Regions from separate parts of the Streptomyces sp. NPDC031445 genome, predicted to be linked through region 2. Evidence: riboswitches for the same ligand, from Rfam matches in the RefSeq annotation. Region 2 holds a riboswitch; each other region holds the start of a gene.
The links. A riboswitch is a leader RNA that binds a small molecule or an ion and turns the genes downstream of it on or off. The one in region 2 is predicted to bind cyclic di-AMP.
Positions count from the first base shown of each region.

Region 1: another riboswitch for cyclic di-AMP. It lies ahead of ACZ5DC_RS00505 (M23 family metallopeptidase); the one in region 2 lies ahead of ACZ5DC_RS13075 (transglycosylase SLT domain-containing protein).
Region 3: another riboswitch for cyclic di-AMP. It lies ahead of ACZ5DC_RS36815 (M23 family metallopeptidase); the one in region 2 lies ahead of ACZ5DC_RS13075 (transglycosylase SLT domain-containing protein).

Region 1 covers NZ_JBVIJO010000001.1:122,853-130,295, forward strand. The annotation lists gene ACZ5DC_RS00495 (M16 family metallopeptidase) at 1-993, shown strand, start outside; gene ACZ5DC_RS00500 (M16 family metallopeptidase) at 990-2,378, shown strand; cyclic di-AMP (ydaO/yuaA leader) riboswitch at 2,613-2,773, shown strand; gene ACZ5DC_RS00505 (M23 family metallopeptidase) at 2,786-3,541, shown strand; gene ACZ5DC_RS00510 (GntR family transcriptional regulator) at 3,739-4,425, shown strand; gene ACZ5DC_RS00515 (HPr family phosphocarrier protein) at 4,633-4,914, opposite strand; gene ACZ5DC_RS00520 (bifunctional acetate--CoA ligase family protein/GNAT family N-acetyltransferase) at 5,091-7,443, shown strand, end outside.
Region 2 covers NZ_JBVIJO010000004.1:78,913-86,355, forward strand. The annotation lists gene ACZ5DC_RS13060 (M56 family metallopeptidase) at 1-397, opposite strand, end outside; gene fahA (fumarylacetoacetase) at 638-1,855, opposite strand; gene ACZ5DC_RS13070 (HAD family hydrolase) at 2,088-2,900, shown strand; gene ACZ5DC_RS13075 (transglycosylase SLT domain-containing protein) at 2,995-3,483, opposite strand; cyclic di-AMP (ydaO/yuaA leader) riboswitch at 3,489-3,670, opposite strand; gene ACZ5DC_RS13080 (polyprenyl synthetase family protein) at 4,214-5,224, shown strand; gene ACZ5DC_RS13085 (LolA family protein) at 5,481-6,692, shown strand; gene ACZ5DC_RS13090 (ABC transporter ATP-binding protein) at 6,738-7,443, shown strand, end outside.
Region 3 covers NZ_JBVIJO010000019.1:90,639-98,081, reverse strand. The annotation lists gene lhgO (L-2-hydroxyglutarate oxidase) at 1-82, shown strand, start outside; gene trmB (tRNA (guanosine(46)-N7)-methyltransferase TrmB) at 116-949, shown strand; gene ACZ5DC_RS36825 (PrsW family intramembrane metalloprotease) at 992-2,287, shown strand; gene ACZ5DC_RS36820 (aldo/keto reductase) at 2,312-3,256, opposite strand; gene ACZ5DC_RS36815 (M23 family metallopeptidase) at 3,353-4,390, opposite strand; cyclic di-AMP (ydaO/yuaA leader) riboswitch at 4,401-4,568, opposite strand; gene ACZ5DC_RS36810 (PP2C family protein-serine/threonine phosphatase) at 4,811-5,992, opposite strand; tRNA gene ACZ5DC_RS36805 (tRNA-Met) at 6,117-6,190, shown strand; gene ACZ5DC_RS36800 (dihydrofolate reductase family protein) at 6,341-7,443, opposite strand, start outside.

The DNA.
Region 1 (7,443 bases), on a different contig from region 2:
CGGGACGTCGTCAAGAACGAGCGCCGCCAGCGCTACGACAACGTCCCGTACGGCACCGCCTTCGAGAAGCTGACCGCGCTCTCCTACCCGGAGGGCCACCCGTACCACCACACGCCGATCGGCTCGATGGCGGACCTGGACGCGGCCACCCTGGAGGACGCCCGCCAGTTCTTCCGCACCTACTACGCGCCGAACAACGCGGTGCTCTCCGTGGTCGGCGACATCGACCCCCAGCAGACCCTCGCCTGGATCGAGAAGTACTTCGGCTCGATCCCGTCCCACGACGGCAAGCCCGCCCCCCGCGACGGCTCCCTGCCGGACGTCATCGGCGAGCAGAAGCGCGAGGTCGTCGTGGAGGAGGTCCCGGCGCGCGCCCTGATGGCCGCCTACCGGCTCCCGCACGACGGCACGCGCGCGTGCGACGCGGCCGACGTCGCCCTGACCATCCTGGGCGGCGGCGAGTCCTCCCGCCTGTACAACCGGCTGGTGCGCCGGGACCGCACGGCCGTCGCGGCCGGCTTCGGTCTGCTGCGCCTGGCCGGCGCCCCCTCCATGGGCTGGCTGGACGTGAAGACCTCCGGTGACGTCGAGGTGCCGGTCATCGAGACCGCCATCGACGAGGAGCTGGCCCGGTTCGCCGCGGAGGGCCCCACGCCCGAGGAGATGGAGCGCGCCCAGGCCCAGCTGGAGCGCGAGTGGCTGGACCGGCTCGGCACGGTCGCCGGCCGCGCCGACGAACTGTGCCGGTACGCGGTCCTGTTCGGCGACCCGCAGCTCGCCCTGACCGCCGTCCGGCGCGTCCTGGAGGTGACCCCGCAGGAGGTCCAGGAGGTCGCCGAGGCCCGCCTGCGGCCCGACAACCGCGCGGTCCTCGTCTACGAGCCGAAGTCCCCGCAGGACGCCCCGGACGCCGGGGTCCCCGAGGACCCGGAGCAGGAAGCGACCGTCGAGGCGGGCCGCGACGAGACCGAGAACGAGGAGACGGCCAAGTGACCGAGCTCGCCACCATGGACTTCCACCCCCAGCCGCGGCCCGGCGAGGCCAAGCCGTGGGCGTTCCCGGCGCCCGAGCGCGGCACGCTGGACAACGGCCTGACCGTGCTGCGCTGCCACCGCCCGGGCCAGCAGGTCGTCGCCGTCGAGGTGCTGCTGGACGCGCCCCTGGACGCCGAGCCGGCCGGCCTGGACGGCGTCGCCACGATCATGGCGCGGGCCTTCTCCGAGGGCACCGACAAGCACTCCGCCGAGGAGTTCGCCGCCGAGCTGGAGCGCGCGGGCGCCACCCTCGACGCGCACGCCGACCACCCCGGCGTCCGGCTGAGCCTGGAGGTGCCGGCCTCCCGCCTGGCCAAGGGCCTCGGCCTGCTCGCCGACGCCCTGCGCGCGCCCGCCTTCGCCGCGAGCGAGGTCGAGCGGCTGGTCCGCAACCGCCTGGACGAGATCCCGCACGAGCTGGCCAACCCCTCCCGCCGGGCCGCCAAGGAACTCTCCAAGGAGCTGTTCCCGGCGACCTCGCGCATGTCCCGTCCGCGCCAGGGCACCGAGGAGACGGTCGAGAAGATCGACGAGGCGGCCGTACGCGCCTTCTACGACCGCCATGTGCGGCCCGCCACGGCCACCGTGGTCGTCGTCGGCGACCTGACCGGCGCCGACCTGGACGCGCTGCTCGACGACACCCTGGGCGCGTGGACCGGTACCCCGGGCGAGCCCCGGCCGGTGCCGCCGGTGACGGCCGACGACACCGGGCGCGTGGTCATCGTGGACCGGCCCGGCGCGGTCCAGACCCAGCTGCTCATCGGCCGGATCGGGCCCGACCGGCACGACCGGGTGTGGCCCGCCCAGGTGCTCGGCACGTACTGCCTCGGCGGCACCCTCACCTCCCGCCTGGACCGCGTCCTGCGCGAGGAGAAGGGCTACACCTACGGCGTGCGCGCCTTCGGGCAGGTCATGCGGTCCGCGCCGGACGGCACGGGCGCGGCGATGCTCGCCATCAGCGGCTCCGTGGACACCCCCAACACCGGCCCGGCGCTGGACGACCTGTGGAAGGTGCTGCGCACGGTCGCGGCGGACGGCCTGACCGACGCCGAGCGGGACGTCGCCGTGCAGAACCTGGTCGGTGTGGCGCCGCTGAAGTACGAGACCGCGGCGGCCGTCGCGAGCACGCTGGCCGACCAGGTCGAGCAGCACCTGCCCGACGACTTCCAGGCGACGCTGTACCAGCAGTTGGCGGCCACGGGCACGGTGGAGGCCACCGCGGCCGTCGTGAACGCCTTCCCGGTGGACCGCCTGGTGACCGTCCTCGTCGGTGACGCGTCGCAGATCAAGGCGCCGGTGGAGGCGCTGGGCATCGGTGAAGTGACCGTGGTGGCGGCCGAGTAGGCGGCACCGCGGCGGCCGGACGACGGCACGCGCGCGTGGGGCCCTGGTGACCTACGGGTCGTCAGGGCCCCACGTGGTTCCACTCCCTTGCTCAGATGCCCGTTTTGGGGCGGAGGTTGCCTGTCTGCCCTGTGGGATGCGCTACAAAAAGCGGGATGCGTTTGAGGACTGACAGCATGCTTGCGTAGCTTCGTCCGGGCTGTTCGTCAGGCAGTGCGCCGCACCCGCGGCACCGGACAGTCATCGCCGAGTCCCCGTACGGCGCGAGCCAGGGGAGCCGGGGACCCACCGTCCCTGGGGTGAATCGGGCGTCCGCGCGAGTGCGAGGGGGCCCGTAGGAGACCTTCCTGCTCCGAACCCGTCAGCTAACCCGGTAGGCGAGAGGGAAGGAAAGGACCAGCCACTTCATGGCGTTCATGTGCGCCACCGGGAAGCACCGCAAGCCCGGCCGGGTCAAGCGGACCACCGCCCAGGCGGCCGGCGTCGCGGCCCTCACCACCACCGGTGTGATCGGCACCCTCGCCGCCTCCCCGGCGCACGCCGCCGGGAACACCGCGGAGCAGACCGGCCTCACCCCGGTCGTCGCCGTGTCCGAGGGCGTCGCCGACGAGATCGACGCGCAGGCCGCCGCGCAGCAGCAGGCCGCCGAGCAGAAGGCGGCCGAGGCGGCCGCGGTGAAGGCGGCGGCCGAGCGGGCGCAGAAGATCCGCGCCGAGAAGGTCCGGGCCGCCCGTGAGGCCGAGCGCAAGCGGCTGAACACCTTCGTCGCCCCGATCGCGCACTCCTACGTCTCCACCGCCTACCAGGCGAGCAGCTCCCTGTGGAGCTCCGGTGCGCACACCGGGATCGACTTCCACGCGGCCGGCGGCACGGCCGTCCACGCGGTGGGCTCCGGCACGGTCGTCTCCGCGGGCTGGGGCGGCGCGTACGGCAACCAGGTCGTGATCCGCATGGCCGACGGCATGTACACCCAGTACGGCCACCTGTCGTCCATCGGCGTCGTGGTGGGCCAGAAGGTCGTCCCGGGCCAGCAGATCGGCCTGTCCGGGGCCACGGGCCACGTCACCGGCCCGCACCTGCACTTCGAGGCGCGCACGACCCCCGAGTACGGCTCGGACGTGGACCCCGTCGCCTACCTCCGCAAGCACGGCGTGAACGTCTGACACCGACCGCACGGCTGTCCGAGGCCCCGGCTCACCGAGCCGGGGCTTTCGCTGTTTTTCCCGGTGTCCGCCGGACCGCTGTCCAAAAAATAGCCATGAATTAGGGTCCGCCGTCGGAAATTCCGGCTCATTGGAATAGAGTCACGGAACACGCGTCAATCGTCGACGTTTCACCGGGATGAAGGCGGAGGTCGGTCATGCGTATTCCGGCGCACTCGGTGTGCACGGCCATCCGGGACGACATCGTCGCGGGGGTCCACGAGCGCGGCAGCCGCCTCACCGAGGAAGTCCTGGCCCGCCGCTACGGCGTCTCGCGCGTCCCCGTGCGCGAGGCCCTGCGCACCCTGGAGGCCGAGGGCTTCGTGGTGACGCGCCGGCACGCGGGCGCGTGCGTGGCCGAGCCGACCGAGCAGGAGGCCGCCGACCTGCTGGAGATGCGGACGCTGCTGGAGCCGCTGGGCGCCGCCCGGGCCGCCCAGCGGCGCACGGAGGCCCATCTGAAGGTGCTGCGCGGGCTGGTCCGGCTGGGCCAGGAGCGGGCCCGCAGGGGCGGCAACGAGGACCTGCGCTCGCTGGGCGGCTGGTTCCACGAGACGCTCGCCCAGTCCTCCGGCAGTGCCTCGCTGACCTCGGTGCTCACCCAGCTGCGGCACAAGATCGCGTGGATGTACACGGTGGAGGCGCCGGTCAGCCCGGTCGAGTCCTGGACGGAGCACGCTGCCATCGTGGACGCGGTGGCCCGCGGCGACGCCGAGCGCGCGCGGGCGCTCACGACGCTGCACGCCGAGCGCGCGACGGGCGCGCACCGGCTGCGGTTCTCTTTCGCCGTGGAGCGCGTGAGGACTTCGCAACCTGCCGTAAACATGTCGGGCCCGCGGCATTAACAAGCGCACCGTATACAAAGGGAGGCTGTTTTCGGGCCGGGTAATTCCTGCTGCCCGAATTCGTCGTGCGGGAAATTCCCGGAAGTCCGCCGGCCGGCGCGGCGGGCGGTGAATCGACGGCGCATCGGGCCGCGTGCGTCCGGGATACGGCGAAGCCGCGCCGCCCCGGAGGGCGAACGCGGCTCCGGCGTTCTGTGCGGTGCTCGCTCAGACGGTCTCGGGCAGCTCTTCCAGGCCCTCGGAGACCAGCTTGGCCAGACGGTCCAGGGCGGCGTCGGCGCCCTCGGCGTCGGAGGCGAGGACGATCTCCTCGCCACCCTGGGCGCCCAGGCCCAGGACGGCCAGCATGGAGGCCGCGTTGACGGGGTTGCCCCCGGCCTTGGCGATCGTCACCGGGACGCCTGTGGCCGTGGCGGCTCGGACGAAGATGGAGGCGGGGCGGGCGTGGAGGCCCTCGGCCCAGCCGACGTTGACGCGGCGCTCAGCCATGTGTTGCTGCCCTTCGGTGTTCAGGTTGTCTAGACCAGTTTCCCATACCGTGAAGCGCGTCCGGAGCGGACGTCCGTCCCCTCCGGTGTGGCACCGGACCGCGGCCTCGGTCCGGCGTCCCGTCCTCCACAGACTGCCTCGCGCCGTTGTCGGACGCGAGCCGTACTCTGGGGCCCATGCAGACCTCGGCGGACCGGCAGGACCGGCACCAGTACCCCGCCCACTGGGAGGCGGACGTGGTGCTGCGCGACGGTGGCACCGCGCGCATCAGGCCCATCACCGTTGATGACGCCGACCGCCTGGTCAGTTTCTACGAGCAGGTCTCGGACGAGTCGAAGTACTACCGCTTCTTCGCGCCGTACCCGCGGCTCTCCGCCAAGGACGTCCACCGCTTCACGCACCACGACTTTGTGGACCGGGTGGGACTCGCGGCCACCATCGGCGGCGAGTTCATCGCCACCGTACGCTATGACCGCATCGGCACCGACGGCATGCCCGCGTCCGCGCCCGCCGACGAGGCCGAGGTCGCCTTCCTGGTACAGGACGCCCACCAGGGCCGCGGGGTCGCCTCCGCCCTGCTGGAGCACATCGGGGCCGTCGCGCGCGAGCGGGGCATCCGCCGCTTCGCCGCCGAGGTGCTGCCCGCCAACACCAAGATGATCAAGGTGTTCACGGACGCGGGCTACACCCAGAAGCGCAGCTTCGAGGACGGCGTCGTCCGCCTGGAGTTCGACCTCGAACCCACCGACCGCTCCCTCGCCGTGCAGCGCGCGCGGGAGCAGCGCGCCGAGGCCCGTTCCGTACGGCGGCTCCTCGCGCCCGGCTCCGTCGCCGTCGTCGGCGTCGGCCGCGCCCCCGGCGGGGTGGGCCGCGGCGTCCTCGGCAACCTCCGCGACGCCGGCTACCCCGGCCGCCTGCACGCCGTGAACAAGGCATTCCCGGACGACCTCAAGGAGGTCGACGGGGTGCCCGCGCACCGCTCGGTGCGGGACATCGACGGTCCGGTCGACCTGGCCGTCGTCGCCGTGCCGGCCGCGCACGTGCCCGCCGTCGTCGCCGAGTGCGGGGAGCACGGCGTCCAGGGGCTCGTCGTGCTCTCCGCCGGCTACGCCGAGAGCGGGCCCGAGGGGCGCGAGCGGCAACGGGCCCTCGTGCGGGCCGCGCGCGCGTACGGCATGCGGATCATCGGCCCGAACGCCTTCGGCGTCATCAACACCGCCCCGGACGTCCGGCTGAACGCCTCGCTCGCCCCCGAGATGCCCCGCCCCGGCCCCATCGGACTGTTCGCCCAGTCCGGTGCCATCGGCATCGCCCTGCTCTCCCGGCTGCACCGGCGCGGCGGAGGGGTCACCGGCGTCACCGGTGTTTCCACCTTCGTGTCCGCCGGCAACCGCGCGGACGTCTCCGGCAACGACGTCCTCCAGTACTGGTACGACGACCCCGAGACCGACGTCGTCCTCATGTACCTGGAGTCGATCGGCAACCCCCGCAAGTTCACCCGCCTCGCCCGGCGGACGGCGGCGGCCAAACCGCTCGTGGTGGTGCAGGGGACCGGCACGGCACCCCAAGGGCACGCGGTACGGGCCACCCGGCTGCCGTACGAGACCGTCTCCGCGCTCCTCCGGCAGGCCGGCGTGATCCGGGTCGACACGATCACCGAGCTGGTCGACGCGGGCCTGCTGCTCGCGCGGCAGCCGCTGCCCGCCGGACCGCGCGTGGCCATCCTCGGCAACTCCGAGTCGCTGGGCGTGCTGACCTACGACCGGTGCCTCGCCGAGGGACTGCGGCCCGCGCGGCCGGTCGACCTGACGACCGGGGCGACGGCGGAGGACTTCCACCGGGCGCTCGCCGCCGCGCTGTCCGACGGCACGAACGACGCCGTCGTCGTCACGGCGATCCCCGCGATAGGGGAGAGCTCGCCCGGGGACGCCGAACTGGCGCAGGCGCTGCGGTCGGCCGCGGCGGCGGTGCCGGGCAAGCCGGTGCTCGTGGTGCACGTGGAGCTGGGGGGACTGGCGGAAGCGCTGTCGGCGGCGGCGAGCACCGCACCGGGAGCCGTGGAGAAGGCGCCCGGCACCGAGGGGGCGGCGGCCCCCGCCCCGCTCACCACCCCGCCCGAGGGCACCCACCTCATCCCCGCCTACCCCGCCGCCGAACGGGCCGTCCGCGCCCTCGCCGAAGCCGTGAAGTACGCGCAGTGGCGGCGGGAGGCGGCCGATCCCGGGAAGGTGCCGGAGTACGACGACATCGACGAGAAGGGGGCCGCCAGGCTGATCGGCGAGCTTCTCGCGCGCGGGCAGGGGCTCACCATCTCCGACGCGGAGACCTGTGAGCTGCTCGCCAAGTACGGCATACCCGTGCGCCGGGCCCTGCCCGCGCTCACCCCGGGCGCCGCCGTCGAGGCCGCCCGCGCGCTCGGCTACCCGGTCGCCCTCAAGGCCACCGCCCCGCACCTCAGGCACCGCGCCGACCTGGGCGGTGTCCGCCTCGACCTCGCGGACGAGGAGCAACTGCTGCGGGCGTACGCCG
Region 2 (7,443 bases):
CGGGTGCGCGCTCGCGCAGGTGCGCCCGGGCCTGGCCGCGGCTGCGGCGGGCCTCGACGAGTTCGCGGGCGAGCATCGCGGTCGTCCAGGCGGCCCCGCAGGCCAGCAGCACGGTGAGCGCGGCGGCCCACACCGGCGCGGTGGACAGGTCGTAGGCCGCGGTGACGGCGGGCGGCGCGGGCGCGAACACGCGGTCGCGGACGGTGTGGAAGACGGCCGCCGCGCCCAGGACGAGCGCGGTCAGGCAGCACAGCAGGACGGTGGCGACGAGGCACTGCCACACCCACAGCGCGACCACGGGTTCCCGCTCGGGCCAGGCGGCATGGGTCAGCGCGCGCGGCGCCGGTACGGCGGCCGTCAGGGCGACGACGCTCAGCAGGAGCAGGCAGACAGTCATGCCGGGGCTCCGGTTCCTGGTCGGAGAGTGGGCGGGTGACGGTGGTGCCGGGCACGCGTCACGCGACGGCGGCTCGCGCGTGGTGCGTGTCCCCGTCAGTATGACGAAGACGGGCGGCCGGAGTCAGGTGCCGACACCGATCCGCCGTAGACCGGCCCGGGTCCACGCACCCCCGGCCGCCCGGAAGCGGCCCGGCCCGCGCGGCGGGTCACCCGGCCCGCCCGGCACCCCTGCGCAGGGTCAGGCCGGCACCACGCGCCCGCTGACCTCCCCGAGCCCCACCCGGCTGCCGTCCGGGCCCGGGGCCCATGCCGACAGGGTGACCACGTCGCCGTCCTCCAGGAAGGCCCGCTTGCCGTCGGGGAGTTCGAGGGGGTCGCTGCCGTTCCAGGTCAGTTCCAGCAGGGAGCCGCGCTGGCGTTCGGTGGGGCCGCTCACCGTCCCGGAGCCGTACAGGTCGCCGGTGCGCAGCGAGGCGCCGTTCACGGTCATGTGGGCGAGCTGCTGGGCGGCGGTCCAGTACATGGTGGAGAAGGGCGGTTCGGAGACCACGTGGCCGTTGACGGCGACCGAGATGCGCAGGTCGTAACCGCCGGGCTCGGTGCCGGGCGCCGAGTCGTCCAGGTAGGGCAGCAGCGGGTGCGTGCGCTCGGGAGGCGCCACGCGCGCGTGCTCCAGCGCCTCCAGCGGTGTAATCCACGCCGACACCGAGGTCGCGAAGGACTTGCCGAGGAACGGGCCGAGGGGGACGTACTCCCAGGCCTGGATGTCGCGCGCGGACCAGTCGTTCAGCAGGCACAGCCCGAAGACGTGCTCCCGGAAGCCGCCGAGCGCGACCGGGGTGCCGAGCCGCGACGGCACGCCCACGACGAAGCCGACCTCGGCCTCGATGTCCAGCCGGATCGAGGGGCCGAAGACGGGCGCGGGGTCGGCCGGGCCCTTGCGCTGCCCGCAGGGGCGTACGACGTCCGTGCCGGAGACGACGACGGTGCCGGAGCGGCCGTGGTAACCGATCGGCAGATGCTTCCAGTTGGGGGTGAGGGAGTCCTCGGCGTCGGGGCGGAAGATCCGGCCGACGTTGCGGGCGTGGTTCTCCGAGGCGTAGAAGTCGACGTAGTCCGCGACCTCGAAGGGCAGGTGCAGGCTCACCTCGGACAGGGGGTGGAACAGCGGCTCGACGGTCGCGCGGTGCGCCGGGTCGGTGACCCAGGACGCGACGGAGCGCCGTACGTCCGACCAGGTGGCGCGGCCGGCGGCCAGCAGCGGGTTGAGGGTGGGCCGGGCGAGCAGTGGCTGGTGGGGCGAGCCGAGCGCGGCGGCCGCGGCGCCCGCGTCGAGGACGTGGTTCCCGAGCCGGACGCCGATCCTCCGCTCCGTGCTGCCGGAGGGCGAGAACACGCCGTAGGGGAGGTTGTGCGGACCGAAGGGGTCGCCCTCGGGGACGTCGAAGGGGGGCATGGGGTGCTGCCTCACTCTCATCCGGGCCATGCATGGCACTGCGTTCCATGTGGTCGGGCCACACGTTACGGCCGAGGCGCGTGTCTTGGGCAGTGCCTCACCCGGGGCTCGGCAGGTCTGGGCCGAGCGGTGCCCATCGCGCCGTCAGCGGTGAGCGGTTGGGCGGGAGCGGCACGTAAGTGCGGGCAATGACAGGTGAGTCGGCGGGGCGTGCTGTCCGTATTCTCTGATCATGGCACCCACCCCGGCATATGCACTGATCGCCACCGACCTGGACGGGACGCTGCTGCGTGGCGACGACACCGTCTCGGACCGGTCCCTCGCCGCGCTCGCGCGGGTGGCGCGGGCCGGTGCCCGTCACCTGGTGGTGACGGGCCGCCCGGCCCCGCGGGTGCGGTCGCTGCTCGCGGACCTCGGCGGTGCCGGGCTCGCGGTGTGCGGGCAGGGAGCCCAGGTCTACGACGCCGCGACCGACCGTCTGCTGTGGTCGGTCCGGCTGGACCGGGAGCTGGCCGAGACGGCGCTCGGCAAGATCGAGGCGGAGGTGGGGGAGGTCTATGCGGCGGTCGACCAGGACGGCGTGGACGGGCTCACGCTCATCGAGCCCGGCTACCGGATGCCCCACCCGACACTGCCCGCGGTGCGGGTCGGCCGGCGGGACGACCTGTGGTGCGCGCCCATCAGCAAGGTGCTGCTGCGGCACGCCACCCTGTCCGACGACGAGCTGGCCGCCGTGGCCCGCGCGGCGGTGGGCTCGCTCGCGACGGTCACGATGTCGGGGCCGGGCACGGTGGAGCTCCAGCCGTGCGGGGTGACGAAGGCGACCGGGCTGGCGCTGGCCGCGGAACGGCTCGGGATCGCCGCCGAACGGGCCCTCGCGTTCGGGGACATGCCCAACGACATCCCGATGTTCGACTGGGCCGGGCGCGGTGTCGCCATGGCCGACGCGCACCCGGAACTGAAGGCGGTGGCCGACGAGGTCACCTCGTCGAACGAGGACGACGGCGTCGCCGTCGTCCTCGAACGTCTCTTCCCGACCGGCTGACCGGCTGACCGACTGACCGGCTGGCCGGCTGACCGGGACACCGGCTGCGCCCGGTCAGGCGGCCGGCCGGCGCCGGTCAGGCCGCCGGTGCCCGTCAGTACGCGCCGAACACGTTGTCGATGGACCCGTACCGCGCGGCCGCGTAGTTGCAGGCGGCGGTGATGTTGGCGACCGGGTCGTAGATGTCGAAGGACGTCCCGGCCACGTGGTACGCCTTGAACGTCGGGTCGATGACCTGGAGCAGGCCCTTGGACGGGATGCCCTTGGCGGCGTTGGAGTCCCAGAGGTTGATGGCCTTCGGGTTGCCCGAGGACTCGCGGATGATGTTGCGGTGGATGCCGTTGTAGGTGCCCGGGATGTGCTTCTCGGCCATGATCGCCAGCGACTCGCGGATCCAGCCGTCGAGATTGTTCGGGTAGCCGGCCGGGGTGGTGGCCGGCGTGGTGGTGGTGCGGGGGGCCGCGGAGGCGTCGGCCGCGCCGATGAGCGGCAGGGCGAGGACGGCGGCACCGGTGCCGACGGCGGTGAGCGCGCGGACCAGGCGGCTGTTCCGGGTACGGCGGGGCTGGGCGACAGCAGACATGGGGGCGTTCCTCTCCGGCGCCTGCGAGGTGAGCTGTCGGGTTCGGGCGGGGAGATGCCCGGCCGTGCCCCTGACGGAGGCATGGCTTCACCCCTAGCCGTCCCGGCGCGGCGTGTGCCGTTCCGGACCGGCGGCTTACCTGGGTCCCCCGCTCCTGCCGTACGAATGAGTTCGTCGATGGGTATGCGGGCGGCGGCAGGATTCGGCGTCCGCCCGACGGCCCGGAACGTATGCGAGAGCACATGTCGGGAACAAGGGCCGGATTCATGCAACGTGCGATTTGACCTTGATCGATGCTGTATGAGGTGCTTGATCCTTTGCGGTTGCCAATCCTCAACTCGCCGACACGGCAAGGGGTTGCGAGGGCCGGGCCGGACGGCCGGGCCGGCCGGGGGCGTGACCCAACTCACGAAAAGGCAAACAGTTTCAAATCGGACATGAGGGATTAGGGGGATTTGAACCGGAAGTCAGGATGGCGGCGGAATCCGGCATATGGGGGGCGTCGTTGCCGAGGCGAGGGCACAGTGTCCGGATTAGTCTTATATGGATAAAAATCCGCTCACACTGTGTGATCAAAACCATGCCGGTCATGATCCGGTATCGCCCGGGCTGGACCGGTGGGCGCTATCGGTGATCGAAACAGGACCGGATACGCTGACTTGAGTGATGGCAGCGACCTATCGACAAACCGTGTAACCGCCAGCAGACACCAGCAGACAGGAGACCCCTCGTGACCGTCGTCGGGCCGTTCGGGCTGAGCGTGCGGGACCAGGCTCTGGAAGCCGATGTCCAGGCCGGATTGGCGGCTGTCGAGGAAGGCTTGCTCGAAGCCACCAAGAGCGAGGTCCCGTTCATCACGGAGGCAGCGCAGCACCTGGTGCGGGCGGGCGGGAAGCGGTTCCGGCCACTGCTCGTGATGCTCGCGGCCCAGTTCGGCGACCCCTACGCCCCGGGCGTGGTGCCCTCGGCCGTGGTCGTGGAGCTGACCCACCTGGCCACGCTGTACCACGACGACGTCATGGACGAGGCGGCCGTACGGCGTGGCGTGGACAGCGCCAACACCCGCTGGGGCAACTCCGTCGCGGTCCTCACCGGCGACTTCCTCTTCGCCCGCGCCTCCCAGATCCTCGCCGACCTCGGTCCCGAGGCGGTCCGGGTGCAGGCCCTCGCGTTCGAACGGCTCGTCACCGGCCAGATCCTGGAGACCGCGGGTCCCTCGGACGGCCGAGACCCGGTCGAGCACTATCTGGACGTGCTCGCCGGCAAGACGGGCTCCCTGGTGGCGGTGTCGTGCCGGTTCGGCGCGATGATGTCCGGCGCGGACGAGACGGTCGTCGACGTCCTCACCCAGTACGGGGAACGCCTCGGCGTCGCCTTCCAGCTCGCGGACGACGTCCTGGACATCGCCTCCGACTCCCACGAGTCCGGCAAGACCCCGGGCACCGACCTGCGGGAGGGCATCCCGACCCTGCCGGTGCTCCGGCTGCGCGAGCGGGCCGCCCGGCTGGGCCTGGCCGAGGACGTCGCGCTGTGCGCGCTGCTGGACTCCGACCTCGGCGACGACGCCCGGCACGCCGAGGCGCTGGCCGGGCTGCGCGCGCACCCCGCGCTGGAGCAGGCCCGCCGGGACACCGTGCGGTACGCGGAGGAGGCGCGGGCCGCGCTCGCCCCGCTGCGCGAGTGCGATGCCAAGGCGGCGCTGATCGAGCTGTGCGACGCGGTCGTGCACCGCGCCGGCTGACCGGGCCGGTCTCCCGTAAGGGCCCCGGCGGCCGGCGCGACCCCTACGGGTCGGGCGGAGGAACCACCGCCGGATGTCATACCGCAGGTGTAGACGGAGTTGGCTCCGTGGTCTGACGCTTGTCCACAGCCGATTTGGTCAGATGGACACCACGGAAATCACCACTCCTCACCGTTTCGGGTGAGAATGGCGGCTCAGGGTGGACCAGCGGACCAGGGTGAGGACAGCCGCCGCCGACGACGGAGGTAAGGCACACATGGCACCGTACGAATCCGACGACGCAGTGGGCGCCGCACGGGACGAGCACCCGCGCTCGGCCCGGCGCAAGGCCGCCCGGTACGCCGTGCCGGTCGCGGTGGTGGGGGTGGCGGCGGCCACGATCGGGCTGGTCCCGGCGCTCGCCGACTCCGGTGACCCCGACCTGCCGAGGATCAGCGCCCAGCAGCTCATCGAGAAGATCGCCACGTCGGACGTGCAGCAGCTGTCCGGCACGGTGAAGGTCAGCACCGACCTCGGCCTGCCCGACCTGGGCGGCCTGCAGAACGGCCTGATGTCCGGCTCGGGCCGGGGCGGCTCCGGCGACGGCTCCTCCGCCGACCCGAAGGCCAAGCTCACGGAGCTGGTCTCCGGCACGCACACCCTGCGCGTCGCCGCCGACGGCCCCGACCGGCAGAAGCTGTCGCTGCTGGAGAGCGGCGCCGAGTACAGCCTCATCCATGACGGCAAGGACGTCTGGGGCTACGACAGCAAGAGCAACGAGGTCTACCACGCCACCGGGGCCGCCTCCGGCAAGGACCGCGACACCGAGCCGCCGGCCACGCCCAAGGACTTCGCCGACCAGGCCCTGAAGTCGGTGGACGACACCACGTCCGTCACCGTCGACGGCACCGCCCACGTCGCCGGGCGCGACGCCTACAAGCTGCTGATCCGGCCCAGGCAGTCCGGCACCACGGTCGGCGCGATCAGCATCGCCGTGGACGCGAAGACCGGGATGCCGCTGAAGTTCACGCTGACCCCGAGGAGCGGTGGCGCCGCCGTGCTCGACGCGGGCTTCACCCAGGTCTCCTTCGCCCGGCCCGCCGCCTCCACGTTCGACTTCACGCCGCCCGAGGGCGCGAAGGTCACCGAGGAGAAGGACGCCGGCGGCGCCCGGGAGCACGCCCCGGAGCACGGTGCGGGCTTCGCCGGGGGCCTGGAGGGCAAGGACGGGCTGAAGGTGCTGGGCAAGGGCTGGACGTCCGTCGCCACCTTCGACACCGGCGCCAAGGGCGGCGTGCCGACCGGCTCCCAGGGCGGTGAGATCGGCGGCTTCCTCGGCTCGCTGGGCGACCCGGTCTCCGGGAAGTTCGGCAAGGGCACGGTCTTCTCCACCCGCCTGGTCAACGCCCTGATCACCGACGACGGCAAGGTCTACGCCGGCACGGTGACCAAGGAGGCCCTGGTGAAGGCGGCCGACGCCGGGAAGTGACCTTCCCGGCGCACCGCACCCGATGAGACGAACCGAGGGGAGCCGATGGACGAACCGTCCGCCACGCAGCCGGAGCCGGGCGACCCGATGGCGAGTGTGATCGCCACGCGCGGCCTCACCAAGCGCTACCGCGGCGGACAGCTCGCCGTGGACGGTCTGGACCTGACCGTCCCGGCGGGCAGCGTCTTCGGCTTCCTCGGCCCGAACGGCTCCGGCAAGACCACCACGATCCGCATGCTGATGGGCCTGATCGAACCGACAGCGGGCACCGCCCGGGTGCTCGGCCGGCCCATGCCGCGGGCGGCCCGTGCGGTCCTCCCGCAGGTCGGCGCCCTCATCGAGGGCCCCGCCCTGTACGGCTTCCTCTCCGGCCGGGACAACCTGCTGCGCTACGACGCCGCCGACCCGACCGCCGACCCGCGCACCCGGCGCGCCCGCGTCGCCGCGGCGCTGGACCGGGTCGGTCTCGCGGCCGCCGCCGGCAAGAAGGCGAAGGCGTACTCGCTCGGCATGAAACAGCGCCTGGGACTGGCCGCCGCGCTGCTCCAGCCGCGCAGACTCCTCGTCCTGGACGAGCCCACCAACGGCCTCGACCCGCAGGGCATGCGCGAGATCCGCACGCTGATCAGGGAGTTGGCCGCCGACGGCACGACCGTCTTCCTCTCCTCCCACCTCCTCGACGAGATCGAGCAGGTGTGCACCCACGCGGCGGTCATGACACAGGGCCGGCTCGTCACCCAGGGCGCGGTCG
Region 3 (7,443 bases), on a different contig from region 2:
GCCCTCGCCCGCGGCCACGGCCTCGCTGCCGATCGGGCGGGAGATCGGGCGCCGGGCGCTGGCGATGCTCGGCTCGCTGTAGCGGCCGGTCGGCACCCGTAAAATCGGTCGTACTGTGTCTGACTCCCTGAACCCCCCCGCCCCGCCCCCGGCCCCCCACGACCCCGGTGTCCCCGACCGGCACACCCGGGCCAAGGGCGAGCCGCGCTTTCCCGACGGGCCCAAGGCCGACCCGGCCGGGTCGCACTTCGAGCGGCGGATCCGCAGCTTCCAGCCGCGGCGGAGCCGGGTGACGGCCGGGCAGGCCGACGCGTTGCAGCGGCTGTGGCCCAAGTGGGGGCTGGACATCGACGGGCAGCGGGTGATCGACCTCGCCGAGCTGTTCGGCAACGACCGTCCCGTGGTCCTGGAGATCGGGTTCGGGATGGGCGAGGCCACCGCGCGGATGGCCGCGGGCGACCCGGACACCAACATCCTGGCCGTCGACGTGCACACCCCCGGCCAGGGCAACCTGCTGGGTCTCGCCGACCGCAACGGCCTGTCCAACGTCCGGGTGGGCAACGGCGACGCGATCATCCTGCTCCGGGAGATGCTCCGCCCGGACGCGCTGGACGGGCTGCGGGTCTACTTCCCCGACCCCTGGCCCAAGAAGCGGCACCACAAGCGGCGGCTCATCCAGCCCGAGTTCCTGACGCTCGCCGCGTCCCGGATGAGGCCGGGCGCGCTCCTGCACTGCGCGACCGACTGGGAGCCGTACGCCGAGCAGATGCTGGACGTGCTCACCGCCCACCCCGGCTTCGAGAACACCCGGCCGGACGGCGGTTTCGCACCGCGCCCGGAGTTCCGGCCGCTGACCCGTTTCGAGGGACAGGGACTGGACAAGGGACATGTGGTGAACGACCTGCTGTTCCGGCGCGTACCGCACAGCACCGCTGAGCTGGGCCGATAATCCGCTCCAGCCCCTCGCCCCGCCACCGTTAGGGTCGATGCCGTGGCCACCAGTCCTCCGTTTCCGACGTACCCCCCGAGCCCCGGCGACGGTGTGCTGCGCCACCCGCACTGGTGGCAGCGCCGGTGGGTGCGGTACGGAGCACTGAGTTCCCTGCTGGCCCTGTCCGGTCTGGTCATCCTCGCGCTCGTGCGGCGGCAGACGGGCACGGAGGGCTTCCTCGTCGGCCTCGGACTGGCCGTCCTGCCCGTGCCCTGGCTGATGGCCGCCTTCCGGTGGCTGGACCGGGTGGAGCCGGGCCCCTGGCGGAATCTGGTCTTCTCCTTCGCCTGGGGGGCCTGCGCGGCGGCGCTGATAGCCATCGTGGCCAACAGCTTCGCGACCAAGTGGATCGCCACCTCGACCGCGGACCCGGCCAGTGCCGACACGCTGGGCGCCACCGTGATAGCGCCGATCGTGGAGGAGTCCGCGAAAGCCGCCGCCGTCCTGCTGGTGTTCCTCTTCCGCCGGCGTGACTTCACCGGGATCGTGGACGGGGTGGTGATAGCGGGCGTCACCGCCACCGGGTTCGCGTTCACCGAGAACATCCTCTACCTCGGTACGGCCTTCGGGACCGACCAGCTCACCGGCGACCGCGGCATCGCCTCCGTCACCGCCGCCACCTTCTTCGTGCGCATCGTGATGTCCCCGTTCGCGCACCCCCTGTTCACCGTCCTCACCGGCATCGGCTTCGGCATCGCCGCGCTGTCCGCCGAGCGGCAGCACGTGCGGCGGGTGCTGCTGCCGGTCGTGGGGCTGCTGCTCGCGATGAGCATGCACGCCTTCTGGAACGGCTCCTCCACCTTCGGCGAGTACGGCTTCTTCGCCGTCTACGGAGCCTTCATGGTGCCCGTGTTCGCGGTGGTGACCTGGCTGGCGGTCTGGACCCGGCAGCGGGAGCTGCGGACCGTGCGGGCGGAGCTGCCCACGTATGTGCTGGCCGGGTGGCTGGGCCCGGCCGAGCCGTTCGCGCTGGGGTCGATGCGGGCGCGCCGGATGGCCCGGGACTACGCCCGGCACCACCACGGACGCCAGGCGGCGCGGGAGGTGGCCCGGTACGAGGCGTACGCGACCTCGCTGGCGTTCCTGCGGCACCGGGGGCGCGAGGGCAAGGCCGGCCCCGACTTCGTCGTCCGGGAGCGTGAGCTGCTGGACGAGCTGTGGAAGCGCAGGGACGTGGCCCGGCCCGCGCTGGAGTACGCGAGCAGGGCGTCGGTTCCCGCGCCGGTGTTCTGGGGGCCGGCGCCGTACGGGTATCCGGCGGTGCCGTACCCCGCGTACAACCCGTACCGGACGTAGTCCCGGGGGCTGACGGGAGAGCGGCTAGGCGGACGCCTCCGTCAGCCGGGTCACCTCGGCCTCCGTCAGCTCCAGCTCCGCGACCCCCAGCAGCGCCGGGAGCTGTTCCACCGTCCTCGCCGAGGCGATCGGGGCCGTGACCGTGGGCTGGGCGGCGAGCCAGGCCAGGGCCACCGTGGCGACCGGGGCCCCGTGGGCCGCGGCGATCTCGTCCAGGGCCGCGAGGACCTTCTGGCCGCGCTCGGACTCCGCGTGCTTCTGGGCTCCTTCGGCGCGGGCGCTGTCGACGGTCGTACCGGGCCGGTACTTGCCGGTGAGGAAGCCCGAGGCGAGGGAGAAGTACGGGACGGCGGACAGGCCCTCGCGGGCGACGAGGTCCTGCAGCGGGCCCTCGTAGGTGTCCCGGGAGACCAGGTTGTAGTGCGGCTGGACGGCGACGTAGCGGGCGAGGCTCTCGCGGTCGGAGAAGTCCAGGGAGGCCCGCAGCCGCTCGGGGCTGATGTTGGACGCGGCGATGTGCCGGACCTTCCCGGCCCTCACCAGCTCGTCCAGCGCGCCGATGATCTCCTCGACCGGCACCTCGGGCTTGTCGAAGTGGGTGTAGTAGAGGTCGATGTGGTCGGTGCCCAGGCGGCGCAGGGAGGCGTCGGCGGCGGCCTTGATGTTGGCCGCGGACAGGCCCTGGTACTCCGGGTGCTGGCTGACCTTGGTGGCGATGACGACCTCGGAGCGGTTGCCGCGGGCCTTGACCCACTTGCCGATGATCGTCTCCGACTCGCCGCCCCGGTTGCCCTCGATCCAGGCGGAGTAGGAGTCGGCGGTGTCGATGAAGTTGCCGCCCGCGGCGGTGTAGGCGTCGAGGACGGCGAAGGAGGTCTGCTCGTCGGCGGTCCAGCCGAAGACGTTGCCACCGAGGGCGAGCGGGAAGACCTCGAGATCGGACGGGCCTAGGTTACGAAGTGACGTCATACGTCATGGCAACACCGGCGGTGGGTGATCGCATCCCACCGCCGGGGCGGAGTCCCCGTCAAGATCTCGCAAAGGTCCCTGCGCGGGACGGGACCGTCAGGGGTTGAGGCCCTTGCCGCGCAGCCACGCCATGGGGTCGATGCCGGTGGCCTGGCCGTCGGGGTGGACCTCCATGTGGACGTGCGGCCCGGTGACGTTGCCGGTGGCGCCGACGCGGCCGATGACCTCGCCGGTGGTGACCTTCTGGCCGACGGAGACGCTGATCGAGGACTGGTGGCAGAACCACAGCTCGGTGCCGTCGTCCAGGGTGAGGATGGTGCGGTAGCCGTAGGAGCCGGCCCAGCCCGCCTCGGTGATCGTGCCGCTGTGCACGGCCTTGATCAGGGTGCCGGTGGGGGCGGCGAAGTCGAGACCGGTGTGGTAGCCGGAGGACCACATCCCGCCGGCCTGGCCGAAGGTCGAGGTGATCGTGTACGAGGAGGTGGGCAGCGTGTACTGCTCGGCCAGCTTCGCCAGCCGCTCCTCCTCCGCCTTCTTCGCGGCGGCGGCCTCCGCCTTCTCCTTGGCCGCGGCGGCCTGGGCGGCGGCCTCCTTCTCGGCCTGGGCGGCGGCGTCGGCGCTCTGCTTCTCGGCGGCGGCGACCGCGGCGGCGGTGGCCCTGCTCTCGGCCTGGCCCTGCTGCTGCTCGGCCTGGGCCATGATCCGGTTGCGCAGTGCCTCGCCCGCGTCGGCGCTGTCCTCGCCGGCGGCCGTGGTCACGCCGACGGTGCTCAGCGTGGCCGTGGCGGCCTCGGCCGGGTGGGAGTCGGCCGAGTGGTCGTGGAAGAGGGAGCCGACCGAGGGCAGGTCCGGCAGGGAGATGGAGACCGGCGGCTTGCCGGTGTTGGCGCTGGCCATGCCGCCCGCGCCGACCGCGGCCATGACGCCGACGCCCAGGACGGTGGAGCTGCGCGCGAAGCCGCCGCGCTGCTTTGCGACGCGATGCCGGCCGCGCACCGGGGCGACGGACTCCTCGGTGGGGTTCCACTCCTCCCAGGGGCCCTCCTCGGCGCGGTAGGCGCCGTACCCGAAGGTCTCGGGCTCGCGCTGTGCCGGTATGTACGGGGCTTCTGGGGCAGGCCGGTTGGACGCCACGCGGGCGTACTCCTTTCCTTCCTTTCGCCTACCGGGTTAGCTGACGGGTTCGGAGCAGGAAGGTCTCCTACGCGCGTATACCGGTCGTGGACTCGACGAGTTCACGGACGGCATTCGCGTGATTCACCCCAGGGTGGTGGTTCCCCGGCTCCCTTGCGGGATTCGGCGCGTGCGCACGGAGCCGCCTCTTGTGACGGCTGTGACGACCGCGCTGCGTTATCGAACGTTAATAGACCCGACAGTCACTTTCCAAGCCGTTCGGCTTGATCATTCACGTCTTTACCGGCGGAGCTATCGGCCACTACCCCGCCAAAACGGGCGAGTTGACCGAGCATCCGGCCCGTTCAGCAGTCACTTTCGGTTTTGATGGTGACTCAGATGTTATGCGCACGGCGGTCGCCCGGTCACCTTCGGTGAGGGTCAGGGGCGCCGCACGGCGAGCAGCGCCATGTCGTCGGCCATGCCGCCCCCGGAGTGCCGGCGCGCCTCCTCGGCGAGCCGGCCGACCAGCGCGGCCGGGCCGGCGAAGGCGCGCCCGGCGAGCCGCCGTTCGGGGTCGTAGAACCGGCCGTGGGCGTCCCGGGCCTCGGACAGGCCGTCGGTGTGGAACAGCAGGGTCGCGCCGCTCGGGAAGGCTGTCTCGGTGGCCCGGTCCGGCCACATGCCGAGGTCGCCGATGCCGAGCGGCAGCGCGGGCTCGGCGGGCGCCAGGGTGCGCAGGGTGCCGTCGGCGTGCAGCAGCAGCGGCGGCGGATGGCCGCGGTTGACGATCCGTACCGGGCCGTCGCCGTGCGGGAGTTCGGCGAGGACCGCGGTGGTGAACCCCTCGAAGGCGTCGATCCCGTCGCGCCGGGTGCCCTCGCGGGCCAGCGCCCGCTCCAGCCGCTCGGCGACCGCCTCCAGCGTGGCCTCCTGCTCGGCCGCCTCCCGGAACGCGCCGATCACCACGGCCACCGCGGCGACCGCGCCCATGCCCTTGCCGCGCACGTCCCCGACGACCAGCCGGACGCCGTGGGGGCTGTCCTGCACGGCGTACAGGTCGCCGCCGATGAACGCGTCCTGCCGTGCCGCCTCGTAGCAGGCGGCGATCTCGTAGCCGCCGATCCGCTCGTCCGGTTCCGGCAGGACGGCCCGCTGGGCGGCCTCGGCGATCTCGCGGGCGGAGGCGAGCCGCCGGTCGCCCCGCCGGACCACCCGGTTGATGGCGACGGCCAGCAGCGCGACCGTCGCGACGGTGACCACGTCGGTGAGGGTGCCCACGGCGGGATGGGCCCCGGCGTCGGTGTGCACGGCGTAGGCGGCGGCGAGGGAGAGAAGACCGGTCAGGACGGTGGTGCGCAGCGAGGACAGGGGCGCGGCGACCAGCGGGGCCGCGGTGAAGAACGGGACGGCGGTGAAGTCGTCCGGGGCGAGCAGGCCGTACAGGACACCGCAGACGACGAGCAGGGCGGGCAGGGCGCGGGCCAGGGCACGGGGGCCCGGGCGGCGGCGGGCGCGCACCGGCACCGGTTCGTCACCGAGCCCCGGGTCGGGCACGGGGTCGCCGGGGAGCCGGCCGCCCGCCCTGGCGTACGGGCTCTCCTCCACCTTTCCAGGGCGCACCGCGTGTCTCCCGCTTGTCCGACGTACCTCCAGGTTTCCGGGGCCCGGGGCGGGCGGCGACCGGTGTGGGCCGAAAGGGGTGTGCGAGCGGTCCCGCGCATGGCGTACACTGGAGTCACAACGACGCGGGGTGGAGCAGCTCGGTAGCTCGCTGGGCTCATAACCCAGAGGTCGCAGGTTCAAATCCTGTCCCCGCTACTGAAGGCGCAGGGCCCGGAATCCCCAGGATTCCGGGCCCTGAGTCGTTCCCGGCCCGCGGCGGCGCCCCGCAGCGGGGCGGGGAGCCGCGTAAGAGGCCGCGACGCACCCGCGCCCGCCCGCCGGGCACCCCGGCGGGCGGGCGGGCACTCACAGCAGGTGGGCGTTCGGCGCCTTGGCCGGCTCCTCCAGCTCAGGCAGCACGACGACCCGCACGCCCCGCGAGGCCAGGACCCCGCTTCCGTCGGCCGCCGCCACGAACGTGTCCGGCTCACGCCAGGCGGTGACCACCCTGCGCACCCCCGCCCGGAGGATCAGCTCGGCACAGGGCGCCGGCCGGGACGCACGCCGGGCACAGGGCTCCAGGCTGCTGTACACGGTGGCACCGGCCAGCCGCGGGTCGTCCGCGGCGATCTTCGCGAGCGCCGCCTCCTCCGCGTGCACGACGGGATCGGCGCCCTCCCGCGAATGGCCGCGGGCCAGCTCCGTGCCGTCGGCGGCCACGACCACCGCACCGACGCTGAACGCCGTCTCCGACGGCGGACACAGCGCCGCCAGTTCACAGGCGGTCCGCAGCCAGTGACGGTCGGCGGCGGTGGCGACCGGCCCGGTGCCGGGGGCCGTCGGCACGTACCGCACGAGCACGACGTCCTCCATCCGGCGGGTGTCGAGCAGGCGCAGCCGTCCGGGCTGGTAGGCCCCCGGCCCGAACAGGCGGGGCGCCGCGGGATCGCCGACGAACAGCGGGGCGAGGACCAGCTGGAGCTCGTCGGCGAGTCCCTGGTGCAGCAGCTGGGTGTGGACCGTGCCGCCGCCCTCCACCATCAGGCGGCCGACGCCGCGCACGTCGTGGAGGTGCTCCAGCAGGGCCCGCCAGTCCAGGTCGGGACCGAGCGGGACGACGTCGGCGCTGCCCCCGAGGCGGCGGGCGACCCGCTCGGCGCCCCGGTCGGTGGTGTAGACGATCTTGTCGCCGCCGGTGTGCCAGAACCTGGCGTCCGGATCGAGGTCGCCGGTGGCCGTGACCGTGACCTTCAGCGGGTACTCCGGCTCACCCCGCGCCACCCGCTCCGCGCGCCGCTCGGCGGAGTTGACCAGCAGGCGGGGGTTGTCGGCGCGGATCGTCCCGGCGCCGACGAGGATCGCGTCGACCGAGGCCCGTACGGCGTCGACCCGGTCGAAGTCGGCCGGGCTGGACAGCATCAGGCGGTCGGGGCCGGTGTCGTCCAGGTAGCCGTCGAGGGAGACGGCGG